2 regions of the Citrobacter sp. LJND-P06 genome follow, and region 2 is predicted to be linked to the other one. Evidence: predicted binding sites of a transcription regulator. Region 2 holds the regulator's gene; the other holds the start of a gene.
The links. Region 2 encodes Fur, which represses iron uptake genes when iron is present. Its sites were predicted from a motif close to ATAATAATGAGAACNACTATCAA; they were not measured.
Positions count from the first base shown of each region.

Region 1: a site for Fur is predicted at 2,822-2,844, ahead of sodA (superoxide dismutase [Mn]). Genes of this name have one in related genera too.

Region 1 is NZ_CP187317.1:4,435,818-4,452,469, reverse strand. It holds gene rhaS (HTH-type transcriptional activator RhaS) at 1-659, shown strand, start outside; gene rhaR (HTH-type transcriptional activator RhaR) at 752-1,600, shown strand; gene rhaT (L-rhamnose/proton symporter RhaT) at 1,597-2,631, opposite strand; gene sodA (superoxide dismutase [Mn]) at 2,917-3,537, shown strand; gene ACO7SM_RS20935 (dihydrodipicolinate synthase family protein) at 3,583-4,479, opposite strand; gene yiiM (6-hydroxyaminopurine reductase) at 4,631-5,305, shown strand; gene cpxA (envelope stress sensor histidine kinase CpxA) at 5,421-6,794, opposite strand; gene cpxR (envelope stress response regulator transcription factor CpxR) at 6,791-7,489, opposite strand; gene cpxP (cell-envelope stress modulator CpxP) at 7,640-8,140, shown strand; gene fieF (CDF family cation-efflux transporter FieF) at 8,289-9,191, shown strand; gene pfkA (6-phosphofructokinase) at 9,377-10,339, shown strand; gene sbp (sulfate/thiosulfate ABC transporter substrate-binding protein Sbp) at 10,547-11,536, shown strand; gene ACO7SM_RS20895 (CDP-diacylglycerol diphosphatase) at 11,642-12,391, shown strand; gene ACO7SM_RS20890 (SLC13 family permease) at 12,464-13,768, shown strand; gene ACO7SM_RS20885 (DASS family sodium-coupled anion symporter) at 13,905-15,377, shown strand; gene tpiA (triose-phosphate isomerase) at 15,423-16,190, opposite strand; gene ACO7SM_RS20875 (YiiQ family protein) at 16,300-16,652, opposite strand, start outside.
Region 2 is NZ_CP187317.1:3,201,898-3,218,549, reverse strand. It holds gene nagE (N-acetylglucosamine-specific PTS transporter subunit IIBC) at 1-730, shown strand, start outside; gene glnS (glutamine--tRNA ligase) at 951-2,615, shown strand; gene chiP (chitoporin ChiP) at 3,062-4,468, shown strand; gene ACO7SM_RS15365 (ChiQ/YbfN family lipoprotein) at 4,518-4,850, shown strand; gene fur (ferric iron uptake transcriptional regulator) at 4,948-5,394, opposite strand; partial or broken gene ACO7SM_RS15355 (fur leader peptide) at 5,387-5,472, opposite strand; gene fldA (flavodoxin FldA) at 5,682-6,212, opposite strand; gene ybfE (LexA regulated protein) at 6,363-6,656, opposite strand; gene ybfF (esterase) at 6,785-7,558, opposite strand; gene seqA (replication initiation negative regulator SeqA) at 7,742-8,287, shown strand; gene pgm (phosphoglucomutase (alpha-D-glucose-1,6-bisphosphate-dependent)) at 8,313-9,953, shown strand; gene potE (putrescine-ornithine antiporter) at 10,019-11,338, opposite strand; gene speF (ornithine decarboxylase SpeF) at 11,338-13,533, opposite strand; gene speFL (leader peptide SpeFL) at 13,791-13,895, opposite strand; gene kdpE (two-component system response regulator KdpE) at 14,171-14,848, opposite strand; gene kdpD (two-component system sensor histidine kinase KdpD) at 14,845-16,652, opposite strand, start outside.

The DNA.
Region 1 (16,652 bases), 1.2 Mb from region 2:
GCACCGTCTGTTTTGTTCGCGATCATGACCGACACATGTATGAACATACTGACAATCTATGCCTGACCAACGTGCTCTATCGTTCGCCGGATGCGTTCCAGTTTCTGGCAGGGCTGAACCAGCTTTTACCGCAGGAACAGGATGGGCTGTATCCGTCCCACTGGCGGGTAAACCAGGGGGTGTTACAGCAGGTGCGCCAGTTGGTTGCTCAACTGGAACAACCCGATGGAGAGATGGACACGCCAGCGGTCGCCAACCGCGAAATCGTGTTTATGCAGTTGCTGGTATTGCTACGCAAAAGCAGTCTGATGGAAGGGGCGACGGATAATGATGCGCGGCTGAATCACCTGATGGCCTGGCTGGAAGATCACTTTGCCGAAGAGGTCTGCTGGGAAGCCGTGGCCGATCGGTTTTCGCTCTCACTACGTACCTTGCACCGTCAGTTGAAACAACAAACCGGGCTAACACCTCAGCGCTATTTGAACCGCCTGCGTTTAATTAAAGCGCGTCATCTGCTACGCCATAGCGACGACAGTGTTACCGATATCGCCTATCGCTGCGGATTCGGCGACAGTAACCACTTTTCGACGCTTTTTCGCCGCGAATTTGACTGGTCGCCGCGTGATATCCGCCAGGGGCGCGACGCATTGCTGCAGTAACGCCGATGCCACGTGAAGTATGACGGGTATATCAACGTTTTTTGCCGCCGCTTGACGCATACTACTGTGCTGTTATTGGTTGAGGTGATGTGGTGGCAAATCAGCTCGTTCTTCATAAAGCCGACTTTTTTGCAGGCGACGCGCAGGCTGTGGCTGTTGCCGACCGCTACCCGCAAAATGTCTTTGCGGAACATACCCATGAGTTTTGTGAACTGGTGCTGGTGTGGCGTGGCAACGGTTTGCATGTGCTTAATGAACGCCCCTACCGCATTACGCGCGGCGACCTGTTCTACATTCGCGCCGAAGATAAACACTCCTACACCTCCGTTAACGATCTGGTATTGCAGAACATTATCTACTGCCCGGAGCGGCTGAAGCTGAATCTATGCTGGGAAGAGGCAATACCTGGATTTAACGGCACCCAATGGCAGCCGCACTGGCGTCTGACCAGCGCCGGGATGACTCAGGCGCGGCAGGTTATCAGCCAGCTTGAGCATGAAAGCCAGCAGAGCTGCCCGTTGGCTAACGGTATGGCGGAGCTGCTGTTTGGGCAACTGGTGATGATCCTGCAGCGCCATCGCTATGCCACGGATAATCTGCCTGCTACCTCAAGTGAAACGCTGTTGGATAAACTGATCACCGCGCTGGCGGGCAGCCTTGAGCACCCGTTTTCGCTGGATGAATTTTGCGAGCGGGAAACCTGCAGTGAACGCGTGTTGCGCCAGCAGTTTCGCGCCCAAACCGGCATGACCATCAACCACTATTTGCGCCAGATTCGCGTCTGCCACGCGCAATATTTGCTCCAGCATAGCCGCCTGATGATCGGTGAGATTTCGATGCAATGTGGGTTTGAGGACAGTAACTATTTTTCCGTGGTGTTCACGCGGGAAACCGGGATGACGCCAAGCCAGTGGCGCCATCTCAGTCATCAAAGTGATTAACTCGCCATTCCCATTCCGACAATATTAGCAGCGATGATAATCACCACGCAGCCCAGGCTCAGCACACTCACAGGACGTCGACCGGCGTTTTTCCACTCTTTCAACACCAGCCCGACAATACCGCCGCACAGGACGTAGAAACTCATGTGCAGCATCCAACTGATGTAGTCATACTGCGCCGGAATGCGCGCGTGGCCCCAGGCGTAGAAGAAGAACTGCAAATACCACATCAGACCGCCAAGCGCTGACAGCAGCACGTTGGTGATGATCAGGGATTTTGCCAGCGAGAAGTCGGCGGTTATCGACAGACTCTTCACTTTTGCCAGACGAATAAAGCAGAAGCCCAGGTTGACCAGCGCGCCGCCACCCATAATCACCACGTAGCTGGGCAGGGCGACATACAACGGATCCACGCCAAGAGCAGCAGCGGCTTCATGCATCGGTTTGGCGGCATTCATTGCAAAGGACATGCCGGCCGAGAAGATCCCGCACATGACCGCCAGCAGCAGACCTTTTTTCAGGTTGAACTCTTCGGCTTTGATGCCCATTTTACGCTCTTTCAACTGCCCGGCACGGGTCACAATCCCCACGCCGATAAGCGCCACCAACACGCCAAGCAGCGTCATGCGTCCGCCTTCGGTGTTGATCAGGACATCGAAGTTACCGTTGAGAATGGGCGTCATCAGCGTACCGACAATCAGCGTAATGCCAATCGCGATACCAATCCCCATCGACATACCGAGATAGCGCATGGTCAGGCCGTAGTTAATATTGCCGATACCCCACATCGCGCCAAACAGGAAAACAGGTAATAAAGTAGAAAGGTTAAACGAGCTGTAGTAGGCCCAAAAATCGGGCAGCAGCATGGCGCTGATAGTCCACGGCAGGATAATCCAGGAGACAATCCCGCCAACCGACCACATCGTTTCCCATGACCACTGTTTTACTTGCTTAAACGGGGCATAGAAACAGGCTGCACTGGCCGCACCTATCAAATGCCAAAAAATACCCATCGTAATCGCGTTACTCATGAATTTATCCTCATCGTTTTTATTGTCGCGTTACCCCTTCGACGTGATGAGTGTAAAAATTGTGCAGATTCTTAACCTTCTTCCCGTTGCCGCTTTTTGTTCTCTTTGGCAATAGACGCGTTAAGCGGGTGATTTAGCTCACATCTTTGGTAAGTGGGGGCGGGGTTATATCCGTATGAAAAGTGCGGCATTGATAATCATTTTCAATATCATTTAATTAACTATAATGAACCAACTGCTTACGCGGCGTTAACACCCAGCCGCTCGATAATAATGGAGATGAATATGAGCTATACCCTGCCATCCCTGCCGTACGCTTACGATGCACTGGAACCGCACTTCGATAAGCAGACGATGGAAATTCACCACACCAAACACCATCAAGCCTACGTCAACAATGCCAATGCAGCGCTGGAAAGCCTGCCAGAATTCGCTGGCCTGTCTGCCGAAGAGCTGATCGCGAAACTGGATCAACTGCCAGCAGATAAGAAAACCGTACTGCGTAACAACGCGGGCGGTCACGCTAACCACAGCCTGTTCTGGAAAGGCCTGAAAATCGGCACGACCCTGCAGGGCGACCTGAAAGCCGCTATCGAACGTGACTTTGGTTCCGTTGATAACTTCAAAGCCGAGTTTGAGAAAGCCGCTGCCACCCGCTTTGGTTCTGGCTGGGCGTGGCTGGTGCTGAAAGGCGACAAACTGGCCGTGGTATCTACTGCGAACCAGGATTCCCCGCTGATGGGTGAAGCTGTCTCTGGCGCATCTGGCTTCCCGATCGTCGGTCTGGACGTGTGGGAACACGCTTACTACCTGAAATTCCAGAACCGCCGTCCGGACTACATTAAAGAGTTCTGGAACGTGGTGAACTGGGACGAAGCAGCCGCGCGTTTCGCCGCGAAAAAATAAGTCTGATTGTTGCCTGATGGCGGTAATGCCATCAGGCTGCATGACTTAACCTTTTGTTAAGAACACCTCATCAATCGTTCGGCAGTCTTTCTCACCCAGCTCACCGCCTGCATTGCGTGAAACCCCGGTGCAATAACCAAATTTACGTGATACCACGGTTTTAATCGTGGTGACAAAATCCTCACCGATGGCGTAAATGGACATATAGGTGCCGATCTTGTCTTGAATTTCACGCAACTTTTGCAAATCGCCCTGTTTAAACGCCTCACGCGCATCGACAAAAAGCTCAGGCATCACGTTGTTTAAGCCAGAAATGATCCCTGCGCCGCCTGCCATCAGGTTAGGGAGGTAATACTCGTCATAGCCGGAGAGGACGGCAAAGTCATCGCGCACGGCGCGGGTGGTCTGGATCATGCTGCGGGTGTGAGACTGGCAATCGACGGTATCCTTAATACCGGCAAAATGGGGGAACTCGGCAGCGAGCGTTGCGACCAGCTCAGGGGTTAAATCGCAGCCGGTGCGTGCCGGGAAATTGTAGGCGAACCATTTTCCGCGTAATGCGCCGCCAAGTTTGCGGAAATAGCTCAGGAGCTGTTTTGTTGTTTGTCCGTAATAGTACGGCGGCAATACCATCACCGCATCGTAACCCGCTTTGTCGGCTTCCTGTGCCATCTGTAAAACGTCGCTCATACAGGTGGAAGAGACGTTGGCGACCATCTTCAGGGAGCTCATTGATCGGGCTTCCCGGATCAGCATCAGCCGTTCTTCAAGGCTAAAAGAGGCAAATTCACCGATGCTGCCCATCAGCAAAATAACATCGATTTTGGCGTCGGTAAGGCGCTTGAGGTGATGCTTCAGACCTGAGAGATCGACGTTTCCATCATTATCCATCGGCGTAATGGAGGGACACCAGACACCAGCAAATTGCGATTGTACTGTCACGTTGTTGACTCCTGTTATGAAATGGCGTTTTAAAATCATCCTAATTGATAGCATGTCTGGCCATTCATCGTGTGAATCCGGCTCTCATTTTGAGCGCTGAGGTAAAATAAATATGCTCTAATGAGGATTATTTAGCGGGGAGAGGGAACAGATGCGATATCCAGTCGAGGTGTTTACAGGCAAGGTTCTGGACTATACGGGAAGCCGCCCCAGCGCCATTGCGAAGATTCAGGTGGATGGCGAACTGATGCTGACGGAACGGGGTCTGGAGGGTGATGAGCAGGCGGAGGCGAAAATCCACGGTGGGCCCGATCGCGCACTGTGTCATTACCCGCGGGAGCATTATCTGCACTGGGCCCGGGAATTCCCGGAACAGGCGGATCGGTTTGTCGCGCCCGCGTTTGGTGAAAACCTCTCAACCGACGGTCTGACTGAACAGAATGTCTATATTGGCGATATCTTCCAGTGGGGAGAGACGCTGATTCAGGTGACGCAACCGCGTTCGCCCTGCTTCAAACTCAATCACCATTTCGGCATCAGCGACATGGCAAGCCAGATGCAAAACGCCGGTAAAACGGGCTGGTTGTACAGCGTTATTGCGGCCGGGAAAGTCTCGGCGGATGCGCCGCTGGTTCTGGTGTCGCGCGTCAGTGACGTCACGGTGCAGGAGGCCATTGCGATTGCCTGGCATATGCCGTTTGATGATGCGCAGTATCACCGTTTGTTGTCGGCGGCAGGGTTATCAAAAAGCTGGACAAGAACGATGCAGAAGCGGCGCTTAAGCGGCAAGATCGAAGACAATTCGCGTCGTTTGTGGGGAAAATAAGCGCCGCCATCTGGCAACGGAAAAAATGCCTGATGGCGCTACGCTTATCAGGCCTACCGTTCGTGGGGATTTGTAGGCCGGATAAGGCGTTTACGCCGCCATCCGGCACAATCCGTTACGAACGTTTATACAACGGTAGCCAGATAACCAGCCGTAAACCGCCCAGTGGGCTGTCTTCCGCTTTGACCCAGCCACGGTGCTGCTGAATGGCGGTTTCCACAATCGCCAGACCCAGGCCGGTTCCGCCGGATTCGCGATCGCGCGCCTCGTCGGTACGGTAGAAGGGGCGGAAAATCTGTTCCCGATCTTCCGGGCTGACGCCTGGACCATCGTCGTCCACGGTAATCGTGATCCCGTCTTTGTCCACCGCGAAGCCGACTTCAATCTTCGTGTGTGAATAGCGCAGGGCGTTACGGACAATATTCTCCAGCGCACTTTCCAGCGCATTCGGGTTGCCATAGAGTGGCCACGGCCCCGGCGGGAAATTCACCGTCAACGATTTGCCCATCTGCTCGGCTTCGAAGGCGGCGTTATCCAGCACATCGCCCCACAGATGATTGGCTTTCATCGTTTCACTGACCAGCGCGTTTTTCTGCTGATTACGCGACATCACTAACAGGTCGTTGATCATGCTGTCGAGTCGGTGCGCTTCGGTTTCAATCCGCTCAAGCTCTTTACTCTCGCCGCTACGGCGACGCAGCAGGGCGGTGCCGAGTTGCAGGCGCGTCAGCGGGGTTCTCAGTTCGTGAGAGATGTCCGACAGCAGACGCTGTTGCGTGGTCATCATTCGCTCGAGCGCAGTCACCATTTGGTTAAAGCTGGCGCCAGCCGCGAGAAATTCCTGCGGGCCTGCTTCCAGTTCTGGATGTTGTCGTAAGTTACCCTGCGCCACTTCATCCGCCGCGTTTTTGAGCTTACGCGCCGGTTTCGCCAGGCTCCAGGCCAACCAGAGAAGCAGCGGGGTGCTGACCAGCATCGTCACAATCAGCAACAGCAGAGGGCGGTCAAACAGCAGATTAATAAAATCGGATTGCGAACTGCTGGCTGGGCGGATCAGATAGAGTTGGTAGTTATCTTCTCCATCTCTGACGGAGAACGGTCCCACCATCTCAACGCGACCATATTTTTTCTTCTGCGGATGATCGGCGTTATCCGCCTGACCAATAAAGTTACGAATGATCTGCATTTCGTTGCGTTCTGCGCCGATCACGCGTCCTTCAGTGGTGACAAGCAATAACCGCTGTCCAGGCGGCGCCCACTTGTCAATCGCCCGGAACAAGCGACGCCACCACATCAGGTCATTGGGTGGATCGTTCGCGAGTTCAGCTTCAACGTGTTGCTCAATCATCAACCCCTGGCGCTGTTCGCTGTCCAGTAGCTCGGTCATCTGGCGTGAGTCGAGCTTGGGTAACATCAGAACCAACATCAACACCAGTGCCAGCGTCAACCAGAAGATAGCAAAGATGCGGGCGGTAAGGCTCCCTATCATGAAGCGGAAACCATCAGATAGCCGCGACCGCGCAGGGTTTTAAACCACGGATGTCCATCTTTGCGTTCCGGCAGCTTGCGGCGCAGGTTCGAGATATGCATATCAATCGCGCGGTCAAATGGCGTCAGGCGTTTGCCCAGCACTTCCTGGCTTAAATGTTCACGCGAAACCACCTGGCCGAGATGCTGAGCCAGCAAATAGAGCAGGGTGAATTCGGTGCCGGTTAACTCCAGGGTTTGACCATCAAAGCTGGCTTCCTGGCGACCCGGATTGAGACTTAAGGCATCCACTTCCAGCGTTGGCGAGCCGTTGTCGCTGCTTTGCTGTTGTTCGCTCCAGTGGGAACGGCGCAGGATAGCGCGGATGCGCGCGACCAGTTCGCGGTCATTAAACGGTTTGGGTAAATAGTCGTCCGCGCCCAGCTCGAGGCCAAGTACGCGATCCAGTTCGCTGCCGCGCGCGGTCAGCATGATTACGGGGGTTTGGTGTGTCTGGCGAAGCGCTTTCAATGTATCGATACCGTTTTTCTTCGGCATCATGACATCGAGCAAAAGTAAATCAATGCTGTCGTCCAGAAGTTCAAGCGCCTGCTCCCCGTCATGGGCAACCAGCACATCGAAGCCTTCCATTTCGAGCAACTCCTTTAACAGGGAAGTCAGCTCTCGGTCATCATCAACTAATAGGATTTTATTCATTATTTAAATACCTCCGAGGCAGAAATTACGTCATCAGGAGTCGCGAATCTATGACTTTACGTTGTTTTACACCCCCTGACGCATGTTTGCAGCCCGAATCGTAAACTGTCTCTCGTTGAATCGCGACAGAAAAGATTTTGGGAGCAAGTGATGCGCAAAGTTACCGCTGCCGTCATGGCCTCAACGCTGGCACTCAGTTCTTTAAGCCACGCTGCTGAAGTCGTTACAGGCGATAACTGGCACCAGGGCGAAGGATCTACGCAGCGCAGTACGCAGAGCCATATGTTTGACGGCATAAGTTTAACCGAACATCAGCGTCAACAGATGAGAGATCTGATGCAGCAGGCAAGACACGAACAGCCTCCTGTTAATGTTAGCGAAGTGGAGACAATGCATCGCCTTGTCACCGCAGAAAAATTTGATGAAAGCGCTGTGCGCGCTCAGGCAGAAAAAATGGCACAAGAACAGGTTGCCCGCCAGGTCGAAATGGCCAGGGTTCGCAACCAGATGTATCGCCTGTTAACGCCGGAGCAGCAAGCGGTTTTAAATGAGAAACATCAGCAACGAATGGAGCAGTTGCGCGACGTGGCGCAATGGCAAAAAGGCTCATCGTTGAATTTATTGAGTAGTAGCAACTCACGTTCCCAGTAACAAACCCTGTTTTCCTTGCCATAGACACCATCCCTGTCTTCCCCCACATGATGTGGGGGTTTTTTTTGCCCTCATTTTGTCATCCGGTTATTGACTGACTGTTTTACGCCATCCGTTATACTACCGTCATGTCCTGGCAGGAGTATTTATGAATCAAACCTATGGACGGCTGGTAAGCCGGGCGGCAATCGCTGCGACAGTGATGGCGTCGTTGCTACTTTTAATCAAGATTTTTGCATGGTGGTACACCGGGTCGGTGAGTATTCTGGCGGCGCTGGTGGACTCGCTGGTGGATATCGCCGCGTCGTTAACGAATCTTTTGGTGGTGCGCTATTCGCTGCAACCCGCAGACGATGAACATACTTTCGGGCACGGCAAGGCCGAATCGTTGGCGGCGCTGGCGCAAAGTATGTTTATTTCGGGCTCTGCGCTGTTTTTATTTTTGACCGGCATCCAACACCTTATCCAACCCACGCCGATGAAAGATCCCGGCGTTGGCGTCGTGGTGACGGTTATCGCACTGGTCTGCACGATTATTCTGGTCACGTTTCAGCGCTGGGTCGTGCGCAGGACGCAAAGTCAGGCTGTGCGGGCAGATATGCTTCATTATCAGTCTGATGTTATGATGAACGGAGCGATTCTTGTAGCGCTTGGCCTCGCCTGGTATGGCTGGCATCGCGCAGACGCCTTGTTTGCGTTGGGAATCGGCATCTATATTCTATATAGCGCGTTACGAATGGGATATGAGGCGGTGCAATCGTTGTTGGATCGCGCATTGCCCGACAACGAACGTCAGGAAATTATTGGAATCGTGACATCATGGCCTGGCGTCAGCGGCGCTCACGATCTTCGCACACGGCAGTCAGGGCCGACTCGCTTTATTCAGATTCATTTGGAAATGGAAGATCATCTGCCTCTCGTTCAGGCCCATGTGGTGGCTGAACAGGTAGAGCAGGCGATTTTGCGGCGTTTTCCGGGCTCAGATGTCATTATCCATCAGGACCCGTGTTCCGTCGTACCCAGGGAAGGTAAAAGGTTTGAGCTTTCGTAATTCGTTGTAAAAAAAGTGAACCAGGCCAGCATTTTGTGTATAAATTACCGCCGTTTGGCCTGACCTGAATCAATTCAGCAGGAAGTGGTTGCTATACTATCTGCATAGGCGTTGGGTCGTGTCGATATGCAGAATCGGCTTCCGGCAACAGATTTCATTTTGCATTCCAAAGTTCAGAGGTAGTCATGATTAAGAAAATCGGTGTGTTGACAAGCGGCGGTGATGCGCCGGGCATGAACGCAGCAATCCGTGGCGTTGTGCGCGCAGCGTTGACGGAAGGGCTGGAAGTAATGGGCATTTATGACGGCTACCTGGGTCTGTATGAAGACCGTATGGTTCAGCTTGACCGTTACAGCGTGTCCGACATGATCAACCGTGGCGGCACCTTCCTCGGTTCCGCGCGTTTCCCGGAATTCCGCGATGAAAATGTGCGTGCAGTGGCTATCGAAAACCTGAAAAAACGGGGTATTGACGCGCTGGTGGTGATCGGCGGTGACGGTTCGTACATGGGTGCAAAACGCCTGACTGAAATGGGTTTCCCATGTATTGGTCTGCCAGGCACTATCGACAACGACATCAAAGGCACCGACTACACCATTGGTTACTTTACGGCGCTGGGGACGGTGGTTGAAGCGATTGACCGTCTGCGTGATACCTCCTCCTCTCACCAACGTATCTCTATCGTTGAAGTGATGGGGCGTTATTGTGGCGATCTGACCCTGGCGGCAGCGATCGCGGGCGGTTGTGAGTTTGTGGTGGTGCCGGAAGTGGAATTCAGCCGTGAAGATCTGGTCGCTGAAATCAAAGCCGGTATTGCGAAAGGCAAAAAACACGCCATCGTCGCTATCACTGAACACATGTGCGACGTTGACGAACTGGCGCATTTCATCGAGAAAGAAACCAAACGTGAAACCCGTGCAACCGTGCTGGGACACATTCAGCGTGGCGGTTCTCCGGTGCCTTACGACCGTATTCTGGCGTCCCGTATGGGGGCGTATGCCATTGAATTGCTCCAGGAAGGTTTCGGCGGTCGTTGCGTGGGTATTCAGAACGAACAACTGGTTCACCACGACATCATCGACGCTATCGAAAATATGAAGCGTCCATTCAAAGGTGACTGGCTGGACTGCGCGAAGAAACTGTACTGATCGCAGTTGCGGCTTATCCGGCCTACAAATGCAGTATGTAGGCCTGATAAGCGTAGCGCCATCAGGCATAAAGGCGGAGTGAATCCCGCCTTTTTTACGTTCATTCATATTCCCCGTAGTTATAGCAAATCTTTTTTTATTCTTTAATGTTTGAATTTCTTTCTGGCACGCTCTGATCATCACAACACAGCATAAGAGAGTTGGGCGATGAACAAATGGAGTGTGGGATTAACGTTGTTGCTGGCATCCACCAGCGTTCTGGCGAAGGATATTCAATTACTTAACGTTTCGTATGATCCAACGCGTGAGTTGTACGAGCAGTACAACAAAGCGTTTAGCGCACACTGGAAACAGCAAACGGGTGATAATGTGGTGACCCGCCAGTCGCATGGTGGTTCCGGTAAGCAAGCGACCTCCGTGATTAACGGCATTGAGGCGGATGTGGTGACCCTGGCGCTGGCCTACGATGTAGACGCCATTGCGGAACGTGGTCGTATTGATAAAAACTGGATCAAACGTCTGCCGGACAACTCTGCGCCTTACACCTCCACCATCGTCTTCCTGGTTCGCAAAGGGAATCCAAAGCAAATTCATGACTGGAACGATCTGGTAAAACCTGGCGTATCCGTCATTACGCCGAACCCGAAGAGCTCAGGCGGCGCACGCTGGAATTATCTGGCGGCGTGGGGTTATGCCCTGCACCACAACAACAACGACCAGGCGAAAGCCCAGGATTTCGTGAAGGCGCTGTTTAAGAATGTGGAAGTCCTCGATTCCGGCGCTCGTGGTTCCACCAACACCTTCGTAGAACGCGGGATTGGTGATGTCCTGATTGCCTGGGAGAACGAAGCGCTGCTGGCAACCCATGAACTCGGTAAAGACAAATTTGAGATTGTGACCCCGAGCGAGTCCATTCTGGCGGAACCGACCGTTTCGGTCGTCGATAAAGTGGCTGAGAAAAAAGGCACGACCGAGGTGGCGCAAGCCTATCTGAAGTACCTCTATTCGCCGGAAGGCCAGGAGATCGCAGCGAAAAACTACTATCGCCCGCGCAATCCTGATGTGGCGAAGAAATATGAAAGCGCCTTTCCGAAATTGAAACTCTTCACCATTGATGAGGCGTTCGGCGGCTGGACAAAAGCGCAAAAAGAGCACTTTGCAAACGGCGGAACCTTCGACCAAATCAGCAAACGCTAAGCCTTTCTATGACTCTCTGGCCCGGTAGCGCGACGCTATCGGGCTTTTTTATTTGTCATCATTTTGCGTTACTCTTGCACGTCAATGAGATACAGGAAACGCACAATGAAAAAAACAGGCTATCTTTCACTGGCGATTGTCGTCATCGCCGCCGCAACGGGTGTCGGCTACTGGAAGTTTTCAGGAAACCCGGATGCGCTACGGGAGAAAGTTCTGGAACAGTGCGTGCCAAATCAGCGCCAGCATCACAATCCGGCGCCCTGTACAGAAGTGACGCCGGAGGCCGGTTATGTGGTGTTTAAAGACAGAAATGGCCCTCTGCAATATCTGTTAATGCCAACTTACCGCATTAACGGCACGGAAAGTCCCTTATTGATGGAACCGTTTACCCCCAATTTCTTCTGGCTGGCCTGGCAGGCGCGTAGCTTTATGAGTCAAAAGTACGGACAGGAGATTCCTGACAGCGCCGTTTCATTAGCAATCAACTCACGCACCGGACGGACGCAAAACCATTTCCACATCCATATCTCCTGTTTGCGTAAGGACGTTAGAGCGCAACTTGATGACAATATGGCAAAAATTGGCACTCGCTGGTTGCCGCTCGCGGGTGGAATACGCGGGCACGAGTATCTGGCCCGTCGGGTCACCGAGAACGAACTGGCGCAACGCAGTCCCTTTATGATGCTGGCAGAAGAGGTGCCGGAAGCGCGCGATCATATGGGTAGCTACGCGCTGGCGATGGTACGCCAAAGCGATGACGCCTTTGTCTTGCTGGCGACGCAGCGCAATCTGTTGGCGTTCAACCTGGCGTCTGCTGAGGAAATTCAGGATCATCAATGTGATATTCTGAAGTAACCCACCATATCTGGCGTTTACTCTATCAGCCTGTCCCCGTATCCTTGTTGAAAAAAACAACAGGAGACAGGCATGTCACTCTGGTTTTCGCACCCTTTGTTCATCCCTTCACTGCTTGTCGGTCTTACCATTCTGCTCTGGGCGACGTCTCTGCTGCCGGAATTTATTACGGCGTTGTTGTTTTTTACCATTGCGATGGTGGCAAAGATTGCGCCGCCGGACGTTATCTTCGGCGGCTTTGCTTCTTCGGCATTCTGGCTGGTATTTAGCGGATTTGTATTGGGGATTGCGATCCGTAAAACGGGGCTGGCTGACCGGGCGGCGAGGGCATTGTCGGCAAGGCTAACCGACTCCTGGCCGTTGATGGTGGCGAGTGTAGTACTACTCAGTTATGCACTGGCGTTTGTTATGCCTTCCAACATGGGGCGTATCGCATTGCTGATGCCGATTGTGGCGGCGATGGCAAAACGCGCCGGAATTGCTGAGAATACGCGCGCCTGGTACGGTCTGGCGCTGGCGGTGGGTTTTGGCACCTTCCAGCTTTCTGCCACGATCCTCCCTGCTAACGTGCCTAACCTTGTCATGAGCGGCGCAACAGAAGGTTCGTATGGCATCCATTTGAATTATTTGCCGTATTTGTTGCTTCACACCCCCGTTCTCGGCTGGCTTAAAGGGGCGGCGCTGGTTCTCCTGATTTGCTGGCTGTTCCCGGGTAAGCCCCAGGTGTCAGACGATACCTCATCGCCTGCGCCCATGAGTCGCGATGAAAAGCGATTATCCTGGATGCTGGCAGTGGTGCTGGTGATGTGGGTCAGTGAAACCTGGCATGGCATTGGCCCGGCGTGGACTGGGCTGGCGGCGGCAGTCATTACCCTGTTACCGCGCGTAGGCTTTATCAATGGCGAGGAGTTTTCCAGTGGCGTGAATATCCGCACGTGCATCTATGTGGCGGGTATTCTGGGACTGGCAATTACCGTGACGCATACCGGGATTGGTAGCGCGGTCGGAGAGGCGCTGTTGCAGATTATGCCGCTGAACGCAGAAAACCCCTTCACCAACTTTGTCACGCTGACCGGGATCACCACCGTCCTCAACTTTATCATGACCGCCAATGGCGTTCCGGCGTTGTATACCACGCTGGCAGAGAGTTTTTCTGATGCGACCGGGTTCCCGTTGCTTTCGGTCATTATGATCCAGGTGCTGGGTTATTCCACGCCGCTACTGCCGTATCAGGCATCGCCGATTGTCGTGGCGATGGCGTTAGGGAAAGTACCGGCCAGAGCAGGGATGTTGCTGTGTCTGGCGCTGGCGCTGGTCACCTGGATGGTGTTGCTGCCGCTGGATTATCTGTGGTTTAGCGTGCTGGGAAAATTGTAACTGCGCAGCGTCACAAACCCGATATATTTTGAGCGGTCACCCCTTCTGTTTTGTGATGTAGCTGATTGTTTTATCAGCATAAATATCGGTTAATAGCCGTGAACACCCTCGTTCAGAGAAATTCAAGGATCAACTCATGGACCGGTTAACCCCCATTCGTCTCTGGCCTGCATTTCTTTCGGTTTTCATTACCCTGATGTTGTGGTTTGCTGTCCCCAACCCTTCCGGTGTGACGCCTGAAGCCTGGCATTTACTGGCATTATTTATAGGTACTATCGCGGCTATTATCGGTAAAGCCCTGCCTATTGGCGCTATCGCAATCATTGCGATTATGCTGGTGGCAATGACGGGCGTGACCAATCCAGGTAAACCCTCTGCGGCGCTTAATGATGCGCTGAGCGGCTTTTCTAACCAATTGATCTGGTTGATTGGTTTGTCGATTATGCTCTCGCAAAGTTTGTTGAAAACGGGGCTGGGGGCGCGTATCGGCTATGGATTTATCGCGTTGTTTGGTAAACGTACGCTGGGTATCGCCTGGGCATTGACGCTGGCTGAAACATTGATTGCGCCAGTGACCCCCAGTAACACCGCGCGCGGTGGCGGTATCATCCATCCGGTCATGCGTGCTATCGCGGAAAGCCTGGGGTCGCAACCGGGGAACAGCGAAAATGGCTCGACGGGCCGTTACCTGGCGCTGGTAAACTACAATATTAACCCCATCAGTTCGGCGATGTTTATCACCGCCACAGCACCTAACCCCCTGATTGTGAGCTTTTTAACCAAAGGCACCGAGGGGGTTTTGAACATGACCTGGGGGATGTGGGCGATTGCCGCGCTGCTCCCTGCGGTGGTGTCACTGGTGCTGATGCCGCTCGTCATCTGGTGGCTTTATCCTCCTGCCATTACCCGCACGCCGAATGCGCCGCAGTTCGCGCGACAAAAGCTGGAATCGCTTGGGCCGTTGTCGCTTGCCGAGAAAATTACGCTCGCCGTTTTTGCTCTGCTGCTGTGTTTGTGGGCGGGGATCCCGGCGCTCATTATGGGGAGTGGCTGGACAGTTAACCCAACCAGCGCCGCCTTAATTGGGCTCTCCATATTGCTTATCTCCGGGGTATTGAGCTGGGATGACATTCTTAAATGTCGCGGCGCCTGGGATACCGTCGTGTGGTTTGCGGCACTGGTGATGATGGCTGAATTTCTCAGCAAGCTGGGTCTGGTGAGTTGGTTAGCCGTGAGTGTGGGGAATACTATCGATCAGCTCGGCGTGCACTGGGGCGTCGCCACACTGTTACTGGTTCTGCTCTATGTTTACTCTCACTACTTTTTTGCCAGTACGACCGCGCATATTACGGCGATGTTTGCGGCGTTCTTCGCCGCAGGATTAGCGCTGGGCGCACCGCCTGCATTGCTGGGCTTAATGCTCGCTTTTTCCTCATCGCTGATGATGTCGTTAACGCATTATGGTACGGGCACCGCGCCAATCATATTTGGCTCGGGATACGTCACACTTGCGGAATGGTGGAAAACGGGACTGGTGATGAGCGTGGTAAACCTGACCGTCTGGGGGATTGTCGGTGCGGTCTGGTGGCGCTGGCTGGGATACTGGTAAATAACAAAGTGGCGGTAGATGACTCATCTACCGCCACCACAGCAATTACGCCTGTTTAGCCGCTTCTGCTGCTTTGACGATCACGGCGAAAGCATCAGCTTTCAGTGATGCGCCGCCAACCAGCGCGCCGTCGATGTCCGGCTGAGCGAACAGTTCTGCTGCGTTGGACGCGTTTACAGAACCGCCGTACTGGATGATAACCTGCTGTGCGATTGCTGCGTCAGCTTTAGCAATGTGGTCACGGATGAATTTGTGAACAGCCTGAGCCTGTGCCGGAGTCGCAGATTTGCCTGTACCGATCGCCCATACCGGTTCGTAAGCGATAACCACGCCTTCGAATGCGCTCGCGCCCTGCGTTTTCAGCACGGCGTCAATCTGACGTGCGCACACTTCTTCCGTTTTGCCTGCTTCGTTTTCTGCTTCGGTTTCACCGATGCACAGAACCGGGATCAGACCTTGCTCTTTCAGAACCGCGAATTTCTTAGCGATCAGTTCATCAGACTCTTTGTGATAAGTACGACGCTCTGAGTGACCGATGATGATGTACTTAGCACCGATATCTTTCAGCATTTCTGCTGAAGTTTCACCCGTGAACGCGCCAGACAGGTTCAGGTCAACGTTCTGCGCGCCCAGCATGATGTGGCTACCCGCTGCAGCGTGATTCGCCAGGTCGATATACATTTCCGGCGGCGCGATAGCAACGCCACAGCCCGCAACGCCAGCCAGCTCTTTGCGCAGGTTAGCAATCAGCTCGTTTACCATGTGGCGGCTGCCGTTCAGTTTCCAGTTACCCATCACTAAAGGATGTCGCATTTCAATTCTCCACGCTTTATCAGCGAATTAAGGAATATGGCCGCCCTTCAGGGCAGCATGGTCTGTGAAACAGTATAGAGATTCGTCGCTGGAAAGGCTTTGCTTTTTGTCATTTATTCGCCCCTTCCAGACCTTCAGATAGTGCCAGCTTAATCGGTTCAACAGCGAAGGTCAGTCCCTTTTCGCCGTTATCTGCGACAACATAGCGAATTGCGCCTTCGGTTTCAGCGTAGTAGCGCTTATTCTTGCCTGCAATAAGCAACCGCTGGAGTTTTTTCTGGCTTTGTTCCTTCGTCAGTAATGGCGCGACGCTACGAATGACGGCCGCCATATACTCCAGCGCTTTCGTCCTTGCCGCTTTTTGCTCAGGCCCTTGAATGGGGAGCCAGGTTATCTGCATACTTTTGATTTTTAACGTGCCGCGCTCGAGCGCCGTGGAGGCGTACAGGTTTTCGTTGATCT
Region 2 (16,652 bases):
CAACCTGACTGGTATCGATGCGTGTATCACTCGTCTGCGTCTGAATGTGAAAGACTCTTCGCTGGTGAACGAAGCGATGGCAAAACGCCTGGGGGCTTCTGGTGTGATTCGCCTGAACAAAACCAGCGTACAGATTATCGTGGGCTTTGTGGCTGAGAAAATCGCTAACGCCATGAAAACTACGGGGCCGGTCGCAGCAGCCTCTGTTGACGCAGCGCCAGCCGCAGCGGCTCCGGTCGCGAAACCGCAGGCCGTTTTGAATACCGTGACTATCGCTGAGCTGGTGTCTCCGGTTACCGGTGATGTTGTGGCACTGGATCAGGTTCCTGATGAAGCGTTCGCCAGTAAAGCCGTCGGCGATGGCGTCGCGGTAAAACCAACGGATAAAACCGTGGTTTCCCCGGCTGCGGGCACCATCGTGAAAATCTTCAACACCAACCACGCATTCTGCCTGGAAACAGAAAAAGGTGCGGAAATCGTTGTCCATATGGGTATCGATACTGTTGCGTTGGGTGGCCAGGGCTTCAAGCGTCTGGTGGAAGAGGGTGCTGAAGTCGTTGCCGGACAGCCGATTCTGGAAATGGATCTGGCGTACCTGAATGCGAATGCGCGCTCAATGATAAGCCCCGTCGTTTGCAGCAACATCGATGATTTTGGTGGGCTGGTTGTGAAAGCGGAAGGACACGTCGTTGCAGGTCAAACGGCGCTGTATGAGATTAAAGGCAAGTAATCGCTCGTAAGGCCGGATAAGGCGCAAGCGTCGGCGTCCGGCAAAATACAACGAAGCAAACAGCCTGAGCGGCGGGGGGAAACCTCCGCCGCTTTTTTTTGCAGCAATTGATCCCATAATGTCAGTCTGTTACGTATTTTAAGTAACTAAAGGTTGTCAGTCTGTCCGGCTTATAAGATCATATGCCGTTATACGTTGTTTACGCTTTGAGGAATCCACGATGAGTGAGGCTGAAGCCCGCCCGACTAACTTTATTCGTCAGATCATCGATGAAGATCTGGCCAGTGGTAAGCACACCACAGTTCATACCCGTTTTCCGCCGGAACCCAATGGTTACCTGCACATTGGTCACGCTAAGTCTATCTGCCTGAACTTTGGTATCGCGCAAGATTACCAGGGTCAATGCAACCTGCGTTTCGATGATACCAACCCGGTAAAAGAAGATATCGAATACGTAGAGTCTATTAAGAACGATGTGCAATGGTTGGGCTTCAACTGGTCTGGCGACATCTGCTACTCCTCAGATTACTTTGATCAGCTGTATGCGTATGCCATTGAGCTTATCAACAAAGGCCTGGCCTATGTTGACGAATTGTCGGCTGATGAGATCCGCGAATACCGCGGCACGCTGACAGCGCCTGGCAAAAACAGCCCGTTCCGCGATCGCAGCGTAGAAGAGAACCTCGCGCTGTTTGAGAAAATGCGGGCTGGCGGTTTTGAAGAAGGTAAAGCGTGTCTGCGCGCCAAAATTGATATGGCTTCACCGTTTATCGTCATGCGCGATCCGGTGTTGTATCGCATTAAATTTGCCGATCATCATCAGACGGGCAGCAAGTGGTGCATCTACCCGATGTACGACTTCACCCACTGCATCAGCGATGCGCTGGAAGGCATTACGCACTCCTTGTGTACGCTGGAATTCCAGGACAACCGTCGCCTGTACGACTGGGTACTGGACAACATCACGATCCCGGTTCACCCGCGCCAGTACGAATTCTCGCGCCTGAACCTGGAATACACCGTGATGTCCAAACGTAAGCTGAATCAGCTGGTGATGGAAAAGCACGTAGAAAGCTGGGATGACCCGCGCATGCCGACGATTTCTGGTCTGCGTCGCCGTGGTTACACTGCTGCCGCTATTCGTGAGTTTTGCAAACGTATCGGCATCACCAAGCAGGACAACACCATTGAGATAGCATCGCTGGAATCCTGCATTCGTGAAGATCTCAACGAAAACGCCCCGCGCGCAATGGCGGTTATCGACCCGGTAAAACTGGTTATCGAAAACTACCAGGGCGAAAGCGAAATGGTCACCATGCCTAACCATCCGAACAAACCGGAAATGGGCAGCCGTGAAGTTCCGTTCAGCGGCGAGATCTGGATCGATCGTGCTGACTTCCGCGAAGAAGCCAACAAGCAGTACAAACGTCTGGTGATGGGAAAAGAAGTCCGTTTGCGTAACGCTTACGTGATCAAAGCAGAGCGTGTAGAGAAAGATGCACAAGGTAATATCACCACCATCTTCTGTACCTACGATGCAGACACCCTGAGCAAAGATCCGGCTGACGGTCGTAAAGTAAAAGGCGTTATTCACTGGGTGAGTGCCGCGCACGCATTGCCGGTTGAAATTCGTCTGTACGATCGCCTTTTCAGCGTACCGAACCCGGGCGCGGTAGAAGATTTCCTGTCGGCGATGAACCCTGATTCGCTGGTTATTAAACAGGGCTTTGCAGAACCGTCGCTGAAGGCTGCGGTTGCGGGTAAAGCCTTCCAGTTCGAGCGTGAAGGATACTTCTGCCTCGACAGCCGCCATGCAACGGCTGACAAACTGGTATTTAACCGTACTGTCGGTTTACGTGATACATGGGCTAAAGTCGGCGAATAAGCCACTCGACACCATCCCACCCGACTAACGCCGCGCTTCGCGGCGTTTTTTTTCGCCTAATTTCCGTTAGATCCTCTGTTTGCGGAGCGAATTAATTACGTTTAAAAAATAATTAATCTAATAAACGATTTTTTGATGAAAGTGCTAAGAAATTTTGGCGTGGCTAAATTGAAGGCGGTAAACGTTTTCATCTTCATGGAAAACAATGGTATTTTTCATTTTGATGATAATTTTTCGCATTTGGTGAATATGTAACAAAAAGCAATGAAATATGTGCGGTCGCTCATATTATTACATACTGGTTACAGAAAGAGATTGATAATTCGCGTCGCGAAAAATAGTCTGTTCACTGTAGTCAATGAGGTTTTCTCAGCGCTATTTTTAATTTTTGTTTTTAGCTGTTCGCCTTTGGCGGCAGCATTTTATACGTCAAAGAGGATTAACATATGCGTACGTTTAGTGGCAAACGTAGTACGCTGGCGCTGGCTATCGCCGGTATCACAGCAATGTCGGGTTGGATGGTTGCGCCGCAGGCAAGCGCCGCGGGCTTTATCGACGATTCGACCTTAACTGGCGGTATCTATTACTGGCAGCGTGAGCGTGACCGTAAAGACGTCACGGATGAAGACAAATACAAAACCAACCTTTCACACGCGACCTGGAACGCCAACCTGGATTTCCAGTCGGGTTATGCAGCGGATATGTTCGGTCTGGATATTGCGGCGTTTACCGCAATTGAAATGGCAGAAAGCGACGACAGCGGGCACCCTAACGAAATTGCATTCTCGAAAAAAAATAAAGGCTATGACGAAGATTACTCTGGCGATAAGAGTGGGGTCAGCCTGTATAAAGCCGCTGCAAAATTTAAATATGGCCCGACCTGGGCACGTGCCGGTTATATTCAGCCAACCGGACAGACGCTGTTAGCGCCGCACTGGAGCTTTATGCCGGGCACCTATCAAGGGGCAGAAGCCGGAGCCAACTTTGACTATGGCGATGCGGGCGCGTTGAGCTTCTCCTACATGTGGGCCAACGAATATAAAGCGCCGTGGCACATTGAAGTCGATAAATTCTATCAGGCGGATAAAAAGACCAAAGTCGATTATCTCCACTCCGTTGGCGCAAAATACGATTTCAAAAATGACCTTATTCTTGAGGCTGCCTTTGGCCAGTCTGAGGGCTATGTCGATCAGTACTTTGCCAAAGCCAGTTACAAATTCGATCTGGGCGGGAATCCATTTACCACCAGTTACCAGTTCTACGGCGCACGCGATAAAGTTGATGACCGCAGTGTGAACGACATCTATGACGGCACCGCATGGTTGCAGGCACTGACTTTCGGTTACAAAGTGGCGGAAGTGGTCGATCTGCGTCTGGAAGGAACCTGGGTTAAAGCGGACGGGCAGCAGGGTTACTTCTTACAGCGTATGACGCCGACCTACGCTTCCTCTAACGGTCGTCTGGATGTCTGGTGGGATAACCGTTCCGACTTTAACGCCAACGGCGAAAAAGCGGTCTTCTTCGGCGCGATGTATGACCTGAAGAACTGGAATCTGCCAGGCATGGCACTGGGTGCGTCGTACGTCTACGCCTGGGATGCAAAACCGGCTACCTGGCAGAGCAACCCGGATGCGTTCTACGACAAAAACCAAACCATCGAAGAATCTTCCTACAGTCTTGATGCGGTTTATACCATGCAGGAAGGACGTGCCAAAGGCACCATGTTTAAACTGCACTTCACCGAGTATGACAACCACTCCAATATCCCAAGCTGGAGCGGCGGTTATGGCAACATCTTCCAGGATGAGCGTGACGTGAAGTTCATGGTTATCGCCCCATTCACTATTTTCTGATGCCAGTCGCGGCAGGGTATATCTCTGCCGCGTCGTTGAGGACTGTTGTATGAAAAAAATGTTACTCATCGCCATTATGACGTCAGGGCTGGTGGCCTGCGCGCAATCTCCTGCACCCAAGGAAGACAGCCGCCTTAAAGAGGCATACAGCGCATGTATTAACACCGCGCAAGGTTCACCGGAAAAAATCGAAGCCTGCCAAAGCGTATTAAATGTGCTGAAAAAAGAAGACCAGCATAAGCAGTTTGCTAACGAAGAGAGCGTGCGGGTACTGGATTACCAGCAATGCATTCAGGCAACACGTACAGGCAATGGTCAGGCGGTACAAGCCGATTGCGATAAAATCTGGAAAGAAATTCGCAGTAAGAACACAGTACAGTAAATGGACTTAGCGGAAGCGAAAAGACCTGCTTTGATAGCAGGTCTTTTTTATGGGCATAAAAAAGCCAACCGGGTGGTTGGCTCTTTAGGCGGGAGCATTACTTTGCGTCGTGCGCATGCTCGTCTTCGCGGCAATCGCCTTCAGCGCAGTGACCGTAAAGATAGAGGCTATGGTTAGTTAAACGAATACCGTGTTTAGTCGCAATCTCACGCTGACGCGCTTCGATAGAATCATCGCTGAACTCGATCACTTTGCCACAATCGAGGCAAATAAGATGATCATGATGATGCTGTTGGGTCAGCTCAAAAACGGATTTGCCGCCTTCAAAATTGTGGCGAGTCACGATACCGGCGTCATCGAACTGGTTCAGCACGCGATACACGGTCGCCAGACCAATTTCTTCACCCATGTCGATCAGACGCTTATACAAATCTTCCGCACTGACGTGATGGTTTTCCGGTTCCTGAAGAACTTCCAGAATTTTTAAACGAGGAAGCGTTACTTTCAGGCCAGCCTTCTTTAATGCGGTATTGTTGTCAGTCATGCGGAATCTGTCCTGTTGCTAAACGATTCACTTCATTAAAGAAGTGACAGAAATTGCACTTGAGAGAATGCGTATCATTATAGAACTGCCATGTCTAAATGAAAACTGCAAGCCTCGGGCAAATAATATTAATCAAAACGTGGTACTGCCGACAATCACACTGTGCAATACCAGAATAACACCCGAACATTGTACAGGGATGGGCAGGAAAGTTACAAATTTGTAGCAATTATTTTGATTGGTTTTATCTATTGATGCGGCGCAGATGATTTCTGCGCCGCACGAAATCAGGCGTTGATGATTTCGTCGAGATGCAGTTCGGCGGAAATCTGTTTAACCCATTTTTCAACGCGCTCAGCGGTCAATTCCGGCTGACGGTCTTCGTCGATAGCCAGACCGACAAAATGATCGTCATCAGCAAGACCTTTGGAGGCTTCGAAGTGATAGCCTGCTGTCGGCCAGTGGCCTACGATGGTTGCGCCGCGTGGTTCGATAATGTCGCGGATGGTGCCCAGCGCATCGCAGAAGTACTCTGCGTAGTCTTCCTGATCGCCACAACCAAACAGAGCCACCAGTTTACCATTGAAATCAATGTCTTCGAGGGTAGGGAAGAAGTCATCCCAGTCGCACTGTGCTTCACCGTAGTACCAGGTCGGAATACCTAACAGCAGAATGTCATACCCTTCCAGGTCTTCTTTACTGCTTTTCGCAATGTCATGAACATCGGCAACGTCTTTACCAAGCTGTTTTTGAATCATTTTTGCGATATTTTCGGTATTACCGGTGTCGCTGCCGAAAAAGATGCCAGTGATTGCCATGAGTAAAATAACCTCTTGAAACTTATTGAAATGGTGGTGGCGTATTGCCCACGGATAAGGGCAATGATAGCAGATCAGTCAGGCATGCGGAAACAGCAAACACGCAGGACTGCACTCTGTGCTACACGATTTATGATTTAGAGCAGAAATTCAGACAGACCCCTGGCCACGCAGCGAGATAAGCTGGTTTGTCAGCATCTCTTCAATGAGCTCACTGCGGCTCATATTGCGTGCTTCCGCCAGTTCATTCAGCGCATCCACGGCATCAGCATTAAGCTTCAGTTCGACACGCTTAAGCCCACGAACCTTGTCGCGTTTAAGCTGATTACGCTTATTAATGCGTAGCTGTTCATCACGCGAAAGCGGATTGGTTTTGGGTCGTCCCGGGCGACGCTCGTGCGCGAACAGATCTAATGTCGTACGGTCCGTTTGTTCTTTGGCCATGATTTTGGTGACTTCGGGGAAACAATCAGCCAGGCGTCTGCCCGGATGGATAGCGCGCCATCATACATCAGCGAGTGAGGCACGCCAACGTCCACGCACGTAATCGCGCGCGGACGCTGAGTTTTTAATCAGTTAGCCTTTTCCGCCAGATACCGGCGTATCGCGCGGAGCACGGCATCTGGTTTTTCTGCATGCACCCAATGGCCGGCACCCGCAATCACATGCGCCCGGGCCTGAGGAAATTGCGTCAGTAAATCGTGACGATAGGCTTCGGTGACGTAAGGCGAATTCCCGCCAGGAATAAACAGCGCCGGATGATTCCAAGCGGGAATGGTTTCCCATCCCACGATATGCGGGTACTGCTCCCACAATACGGGCACGTTAAAGCGCCACTCGCCATCGACATACGACTTTAACAAAAACTGGATAACGCCTTCTTCCTGGAGGTGCTGGCGCATGACGGCCGCCGCCTGCTGGCGCGTTTGCGCGTCCGATTCGGTCACGGCGTTGATCGCAGCAAAGATCTCATCGTGACGGCGCACCTGATAATCAACCGGCGCAATATCAATCGCCACCAGTTGGTGGATACGATCCGGCGCCAGTGCGGTCAGCGCCATCACGGCTTTCCCGCCCATTGAGTGACCAATAAAGGTGGCCTTTTCGATACCCGCGGCGTCCAGAGTATCCAGCAGATCCTGCGCCATCGCCGGGTAATTCATCTCTGCTGAACGGGGAGAAAGACCGTGGTTTCGCATATCAACCTGGATGATGTCGTGATCCTGTACCAGATCGCGCGCCAGGATGCCGAGGTTATCAAGGCTACCAAACAAGCCGTGAACAAGGACGATGGGAGAATTATTGTGCAGCTTTTGTGCAGATTGCGCTCGGATGTTCAATTTCATGGCAAAGTTCTTTTTTTCGCTCTGTCGGGTTAGGGTATTATGTTGACCATTCTGCCACGGGGCTGCAACAACTACGGTAACTCCGAGTTTTTCAGACAGCCTGGCTTGACGCTATCCGCTGTTGGGATTTGCCCCTATAATCCCAACGACTTGTATTCAGATAAGACACCGCACTGGATTAAGATGAAAACGATTGAAGTTGATGATGAACTCTATAGCTATATTGCCAGCCACACCAAGCATATCGGCGAGAGCGCATCCGACATTTTACGGCGTATGTTGAAATTTTCCGCCGCATCACAGCCTGTCACTCCGGCGGCGAAAGAGGTGCGCATCGCGCAACCCGCTATCGTTGAAGCGAAGCCGGTCAACCCCGTAAAAGATAAAGTGCGCGCCATGCGTGAACTTCTGCTTTCCGATGAATATGCGGAGCAGAAGAAAGCGGTAAATCGCTTTATGCTGGTACTGTCTACACTTTACTCACTGGATCACAACGCGTTTGCTGAGGCGACGGAATCGTTGCACGGTCGTACGCGCGTATACTTTGCGCCCGACGAGCAGACCCTGCTGAAAAATGGTAATCAAACCAAGCCGAAACACGTGCCAGGCACGCCGTATTGGGTGATCACCAACACCAACACCGGCCGTAAATGCAGCATGATTGAACACATCATGCAATCAATGCAATTCCCTGCGGAATTGATTGAAAAGGTTTGCGGAACAATCTAATCGTTGCATTAAAAGGACCAGGCTAATGGCAATCCACAAGCGTGCAGGTCAGCCTGCGCAACAGAGTGATTTAATTAATGTCGCCCAACTGACGGCGCAATACTATGTATTGAAACCGGAAGCAGGGAATGCGGAGCACGCGGTGAAGTTCGGAACGTCCGGGCATCGCGGCAGCGCCGGTCGTCATAGTTTTAATGAACTGCACATTCTGGCCATTGCCCAGGCGATTGCGGAAGAGCGTGCGAAAAACGGCATTACTGGCCCTTGCTATGTGGGTAAAGATACTCACGCGCTGTCTGAACCTGCCTTTATTTCCGTTCTGGAAGTGCTGGCGGCAAACGGCGTCGATGTCATTGTTCAGGAAAACAACGGCTTTACGCCGACGCCTGCGGTTTCGAATGCTATCCTGGTCCACAACAAAAAAGGCGGCCCGCTGGCTGACGGCATCGTGATTACGCCGTCCCACAACCCACCGGAAGATGGCGGCATTAAATACAATCCGCCCAATGGCGGCCCGGCAGATACCAACGTCACCAAAGTGGTGGAAGACCGGGCTAACGCGCTGCTCGCGGATGGCCTGAAAGGCGTGAAGCGCATTTCACTGGATGCAGCAATGCGCTCCGGTCATGTAACAGAGCAGGATCTGGTGCAGCCGTTCGTTGAAGGGCTGGCGGATATCGTCGATATGGCGGCGATTCAAAAAGCGGGCCTGACGCTGGGCGTCGATCCGCTGGGCGGTTCTGGTATCGAATACTGGAAACGTATTGCCGCGCATTACAAACTCAACCTGACCATCGTCAACGATCAGGTTGATCAGACTTTCCGCTTTATGCACCTGGATAAAGACGGCGCGATCCGTATGGACTGCTCCTCCGAGTGTGCGATGGCGGGTCTGCTGGCGCTGCGTGATAAGTTCGATTTGGCGTTTGCCAACGATCCGGACTATGACCGTCACGGTATCGTCACGCCAGCAGGGCTGATGAACCCGAACCATTACCTGGCGGTTGCCATCAACTACCTGTTCCAGCATCGTCCGCAGTGGGGCAACGATGTCGCCGTCGGTAAAACGCTGGTGTCTTCTGCGATGATTGACCGTGTGGTGAATGATTTGGGCCGTAAACTGGTGGAAGTGCCGGTCGGTTTCAAATGGTTTGTTGACGGTCTGTTTGACGGCAGCTTCGGTTTTGGTGGCGAAGAGAGCGCGGGCGCTTCTTTCCTGCGCTTTGACGGTACGCCGTGGTCTACTGACAAAGACGGCATCATCATGTGTCTGCTGGCGGCAGAAATCACCGCGGTCACGGGTAAAAATCCGCAGGAGCACTACAACGAACTGGCGGCTCGCTTTGGCGCGCCGAGCTATAACCGTTTGCAGGCAGGTGCAACGTCCGCTCAGAAAGCGGCATTGTCCAAACTGTCCCCGGAAATGGTCAGCGCCAGTATGCTGGCGGGCGATCCGATCACCGCACGTCTGACGGCGGCACCGGGTAATGGCGCCTCCATTGGCGGTCTGAAAGTGATGACCGACAACGGCTGGTTTGCCGCGCGTCCGTCCGGTACGGAAGACGCTTACAAGATCTACTGTGAAAGTTTCCTCGGTGAAGAACATCGCAAACAGATCGAGAAAGAAGCCGTTGAAATCGTCAGTGAAGTGCTGAAAAACGCGTAACGCATTGACGTGTTTTTTTGTAAGCCCGGTAAGCGCTCGCGCTACCGGGCTTTTTTATGCCTTTCTTAACTGTGATTGTTTTTCAGCTCAAAGCGTGGGGACACCAGGCCATATAGCGTCCAGCCAAGGAACGTCACAATGGAACCGTACAGCATGGCTTCCTCTCCTGAAGAATAGAGCGCATAGAAACTGTATAGCGCGCCAATGAATGCCACGACATTTGCCGCTTTTGCTTTGGCGGGGTTCACATTGGCCATTCGCTGAATGATAACCAGCGCGGCCATCGACAGAATGTACGGAATAATGTTAGTCACCACCGCCAGGTTAACCAGAACGTTGAACTGACCGTTGAGCGACGGACTGATGGTCATCAGCGACAAACCACTCTGAATGATAACAATCGTCAGCATCCCTTGCACCGGCGCGTCCACTTTGGTCACGCGGGAGAAGATTTTCGGAAAGTAACCTTCGTCAGCAGAGGATTTAAAGACCTGAGCGATGGTAAATTGCCAGCCCAACAGTGAACCGCAGCAGGACATCACCATCAGCGCCATGATCACTTTACCCACCGCTGGAGTGAACATCTGCGCAAACGCCAGACCGAACGGGGCGGTCGAGTTCGCCAACGCCATATTCGGCACAATCCCGGCAATCACATTGGTGGAGACAATGTAAATCACGGCGGCGCCCAGCGTACCGCCCAGAACCGCGATGGGGACGTTGCGCTCCGGGTTTTCCACCACGTCTGCGTTGGCGCAGGCGGATTCCAGACCCAAAAATGCCCACAATGTCATAGCGATGGAAGACCCCACCGCGGTGAAAAAGGGCACATGATGCGGGTTCCAGGAGTTTGCGTACAGCGTTGGGCTAAACCAGAACCAGCCAATGATACACAGACCGACCACCGGGATAATCACCCCCCAGACCGTGACGCTACTGATTTGCCCGGTAATGCGAGCGCCGCCAAAGTTAGCGAGGGTACAGAGCCATAACACACCGACAGTGGCAAGACCGATTTGCACAGGGGAAAGGGTCGCGCCGAGTAACTCGGTGCCGTAGCCGACAGCAGAAATGGCGATGGCTACGTTGGCTATCAGCAATGAGACGCCATAGGTGTAGTTCGCCATAAAGTTGCCCGATTTGCCGAACGCATACTCCGCATAACCGCCCATGCCTCCGGATTTGCGGCTGAACATGCCGCATTTCGCGAACGCCCACGCCAGCGCCATCGAACCGACTGCGGTGACTAACCAGGAAATAATGGAGAGGGTGCCGACTTCCGCCAGTTTAGTGGGCAGCATGATAATCCCTGAGCCCATCATATTGACCATGGTCAGGATAGTGAGCTGGACAACGCCCATTTTGTTGGATTTAGACTGACCCATTATTTATCCCCCTTTCGCAAGGCACGTTGAGTTTCGCGCGGCGTAATGACGTAGCACCACACGTGCTTACGGCCATCAATTTCTTCGATGTACACGCCCTGCAGTTCCGGCGCGAAGCCCGGCAGCAGGTTGATCCCTTCTTCCAGTGCGGTGAAATAGCGCAATACCGCGCCTCCCCAGACTTCTCCTGGGACTACGCACAGCACGCCCGGCGGGTAGGGGAGCGCGCCTTCGGCCGCAATACGACCTTCAGCCTCGGACAAGCGCACGAACTCAACTTCGCCACGCAGCCAGGCGTAGTTGGCGTCCTGCGGATTCATACTTACGCGTGGGAAATGCGATTTACGGAACATCTCTTTTTGAAGCTGCTTAACGTTGTGGCGCGCGTAGAGATCGTGCATTTCCTGGCACAACTGACGCAGGGTGTAACCCGCATAGCGTTCCTGATGTTGCTTACAGATTGACGGTAGAACTTCGGCGAGGGGCGCATCGGACGCCAGCAGTTTTTCGAAACGAACCAGCAGAGCGACAAGCTGCTGCAACTTCGCCATATCTTCTGCGGGGGTTAACAGGAACAGGATCGAGTTGAGATCGCATTTTTCAGGAACAACGCCATTTTCGCGCAGGAAGTTAGCGAGAATGGTGGCCGGAACGCCAAAAGCGTCGTATTCGCCGTTCTCTGCATTGATGCCAGGGGTGGTGAGCAGAAGTTTGCACGGGTCAACAAAATACTGATGCCTGGCGTAACCTTCAAACGCGTGCCAGCGTTCCCCCGGCACAAAGTGGAAGAAACGTAGGTCATTGGCTATCTGCTCTGTGGTATAAGACTGCCACGGTTTTCCATCGACCAGTCCCGGTATAAACGGACGAATATGGTCACAGTTATCCAGAATCAATTTGCGGGCATCGATGCCGTTCGCCACACAATTCATCCACATATTGCGACCGCTGACGCCTTCATGCATTTTCGCATTGACGTCCAGGGCGGCGAACAGCGGGTAGAACGGGCTGGTGGAGGCATGCATCATAAAGGCATTGTTCATACGCTTATGCGGTACATAACGAGGCTGCCCTTTGATATGACTGTCTTTTTTGTGGATCTGCGACGTCTGGGAGAAACCGGCCTGCTGTTTGTGTACAGACTGAGTGACCAGAATACCCGGAGAGTTTTCGTTCAGATCCAGCAATAACGGAGAGCAGTCGGCCATCATCGGAATGAACTGCTCATAACCGACCCATGCCGAGTCAAACAGGATGTAGTCGCACAGGTGACCTATCTTATCCACCACCTGACGGGCGTTATAAATGGTTCCGTCGTATGTCCCTAACTGAATCACCGCAAGGCGGAACGGGCGCGCCTCCTTTGCGCGTTGTGGCGCCACTTCGTTGATCCGCTCGCGCAGATAGCGTTCTTCAAAACAGTGCGCGTCAATCCCGCCGATAAGGCCATACGGATTACGTGCGGTTTCCAGATAGACCGGTGTTGCGCCAGCCTGCAATAACGCGCCGTGATGGTTAGATTTGTGGTTGTTACGGTCAAAAAGAACCAAATCGCCAGGCGTCAAAAGGGCATTCAGCACGACCTTATTGGAGGAAGATGTCCCGTTCAGAACAAAGTAGGTTTTATCAGCGTTAAACACGTTTGCCGCATGTTGCTGGGCGATGCAGGGCGCGCCTTCGTGGATCAGCAGGTCGCCCATTGCGACGTCGGCATTGCACAGGTCAGCGCGGAAAAGCGTTTCGCCAAAGTACTCAACGAACTGATTCCCTGCCGGATGGCGGCGAAAGAACTCTCCTCCCTGATGGCCTGGACAGTCAAATGCGCTGTTGCCTTGATTTACGTAGTCGACCAGTGCGCGAAAGAACGGCGGGCGTAGTTGAGTTTCATAATGGCTGGCAGCGGCTTCTAACTGACAGCCATAGAAGGCGGTACGGGCTTCATTATGTTCGAATACGCCCGAGATCCGCGGCAAATATTCTGCCGGGACACGCGCTTCATTTTCGGTCGCGATAAAAACAGGAATGCCATAGCCAGTAGCGTCAATTTCATCGAGTTTTCCTCGTTTAATATCTTCGATGGATAACACGACGGCGGCTATATCAATAAACTCACTCTCATTGATATTAATGATGCTGCGCTGTGTGGCGAAATAGTCAGTACAGGAACAACTTACAGCAATCTTTAATTCAGACATGGTTATCTCTTTATTTTAGGTAATAGTAGGCCCTCAATTTCTCGAATGAGAAACTGATATCTCCGGAAAAAAGCAATAGTGACCCGCTGATAAATAAATCAGTGAATTGCTTTTCTTATGATGCAATAAACCCTAACCCGTCCGGTCGCAGGATAAACAGGGTTTAGCAGAGAGAGCACAGGGGTATACCGGCGTAAGCCCGTATAGCAGGGGTCAGGAAGACCTGTATGCGGATGTGCCCGACGTTGAAAAACTACCTATCGGGCGTTAAAGAAATGAAAGTCGAAGCTGTTACGGTGGGCGAACTTCATAATATGAGTTGTTCGCCTTATATGGGGCATTATCCGATTATTATTTTCCATTTTACTTACCATCCATTTGAAATTTTAAAGCCTGGGTATTTTATCCAATAAATTCCTGCGATCCGTGAAGGGGATCAATAAAAAACGATCAATTCGAAAATGTTAAGGCGCCTGGCGTGATTATTTTGGGGTTGGCGGTTATTTCATTTTTGGAAGTGTTTGTTTTTTGTTTTTGTTATTATTAAAACAAATGGATGGGGTTCGTAAATAATCTTTTTTGCGAAAATACTTTCTGAAATTAAATAATGAGTTCATTAAAAAAAATGAAGAACTAATTATGGCATAAACCGATAGCCGATTCCCGTCTCGGTAATAAAGTGGCGAGGGCGGGCGGGATCCTGCTCCAGCTTCTGACGTAAATGCCCCATATAAATACGCAGATAGTGGCTATGTTCGACGGCATTCGGCCCCCAAACCTGATTCAATAACTGGCGTTGAGTTAATACTTTGCCCGCGTTATTTAACATCACCGCCAGCAGGCGAAATTCAATGGGGGTCAGGTGGATCTCTTCTTCACCGCGATGCACAAGTCTTGCGGTCAGATCCACCTTCACGTCAGAAAAACAGACCACCGGATCGGGAGACGGGCTGGCGGAATGACGACGTAAAGCGACACGTAAACGCGCCTGCAGCTCGCCAATACCAAAGGGTTTACTCAGATAATCATCGGCGCCGGCATCCAGCGCGGCGATTTTGTCGCTCTCTTCACTGCGGGCAGAAAGCACGATGACGGGAATAACGCTCCATTGGCGCAGATCGCGAATAAAATCAATGCCGTCGCCATCCGGTAAACCCAGATCGAGAATGATAAGGTCGGGTTTTCGCGTGGCGGCTTCCAGTAAACCACGCTGCAGCGTATCGGCTTCATAGACACGCAGTCCGTCGCCTTCCAGCGCGGTACGCAGAAAACGACGAATGGCCTGCTCATCTTCAACAATCAGAACGTTTGTCACATATCCTCATGAAAATCTTCAAGTTCAGGGGGCGATTCTTGTGGCAGTGTAACACGGAAACAGGCGCCGCCCTGCGGTCGATTATGCGCAGCGATAGTGCCGCCGTGTACCTCGACAATCGCCTGGCAAATCGCCAGACCCAGCCCAACGCCCGGGACTGAAGACTCTTTGTTTCCGCGGGCGAACTTATCAAAAATACGGTGCTCTTGCCCTTGCGGGATGCCAGCGCCATTGTCCCACACATCCAGAGTCAGGTGATCCTCCTCAATATGGGCATCAATGCCGATGGTTGCCTGTGCGCCCGCGTATTTAACCGCATTTTCCAGTAAATTGATCAGCACGCGTTCAAACAGCGGGCCGTCTACGTGAATAAGCGTTAGCGGTTCCGGTAGCGAAAGATTGATCGGATGCGCTAACCCCGGCTCCAGCATTTGCAGGGCGCTGCCCACCACCTCTTCCAGTGTCAGCCACTCCTTCTTAAGATTAAACCCACCAGACTGAATGCGCGCCATATCCAGCAGATTATTGACCAGCCGCGTGGTGTTGAGCACATGCTGGCGGATCTCATTGGCCTGGCGGGCATGGGATGATCCTTCGCTCGCCAGATCGAGCGTCAGGATTTCCGCCTGACCAAACAGCACGGTCAGCGGCGTGCGTAAATCGTGAGAAAGCGCGGCGAGCAGAGCATTACGCAGGCTTTCGCGTTCGCTGGCGAGCCGGGCCAGTTCTTCACTGGTCGTGAGCATCAGACGTTCAAGGGCGCTGGCGACCAGCAGAGTAAATGTTTCCAACAGACGCTGCTGCTCGGGGATCATCAACTGACGAAGGTTGTCCGGCTCGACAACCACCAGACCGTGCGTTTTATCCGCACTTTTTAAGGGCAGGATCTGATACGGAACGCCGGGCAGGGTGTCAGTTCCCGCACCGGCACGTTGACCCTTATCAAAGCTCCACTGGGCGATCGCGTCATCCCAGGGCGTGAGGCCCTGCTGCTGCGTCAGGGGCCTCAGCTTGCCGTTTTCATCGGGCAGTAAAAGCTGGCTGCGCGCCTGAAATGTGGAGGCGATAAACTGCTCGCTGGTGGTCGCGATATCCAGCCTGCTACGCCCGACCGCCAGCGCTTTCGACATTTCGTAAAGATGGCGGGTGCGTTGTTCCCGGTAGCGGGCGACGCGCGCCTGATAACGCACCCCGGCCGTCAGATTCCCAATCACCAAACCGACCGTTAACATCACGGCAAAGGTCAGCAGATACTGTACGTCCGAAACGGCGAGGGTGCCGCGGGGCGCAATAAAAAAGAGGTCGAAACTGACCACGTTAATCACGGTCGCCACTACCGACGGCCAGCGACCGTAAAAGAGGGCGATCACGACCACACCCAGCAGATACAGCATCACCAGATTCGCGGCGTCGAAGGCCACCAGCCACTGCATGGCAATAAGGGTGGTGAAGGCACAGAGTGCGGCGGCAACGATGCAACCCTGAATTTGTACCCGCCACTTGTCTTTAAAGGCGCGGGTGTCGGGGGCGTGCGTCAGCGTGCGGGCGGGCGGTTCATCCAGCGCAACAATGACCTGATCAAGATCCGGTGCGCGTTTTGCCAGCCGCTCGGCAAAGGAATCGCTGCGCCACCAGCGGCGTGTGGTGGGGCGTCCCATGACGATTTTGCCGAGATTATGTTCTCTGGCATAACGCACGACGGCTTTCTCTTCAGCAGGGTCGGAAAGGGTGGCGGTTTCAGCGCCCAGCTCCTGGGCCAGTCGCAGCGCGCTGAGGATCGCCCGGCGTTGTTTTTCCGGTAACT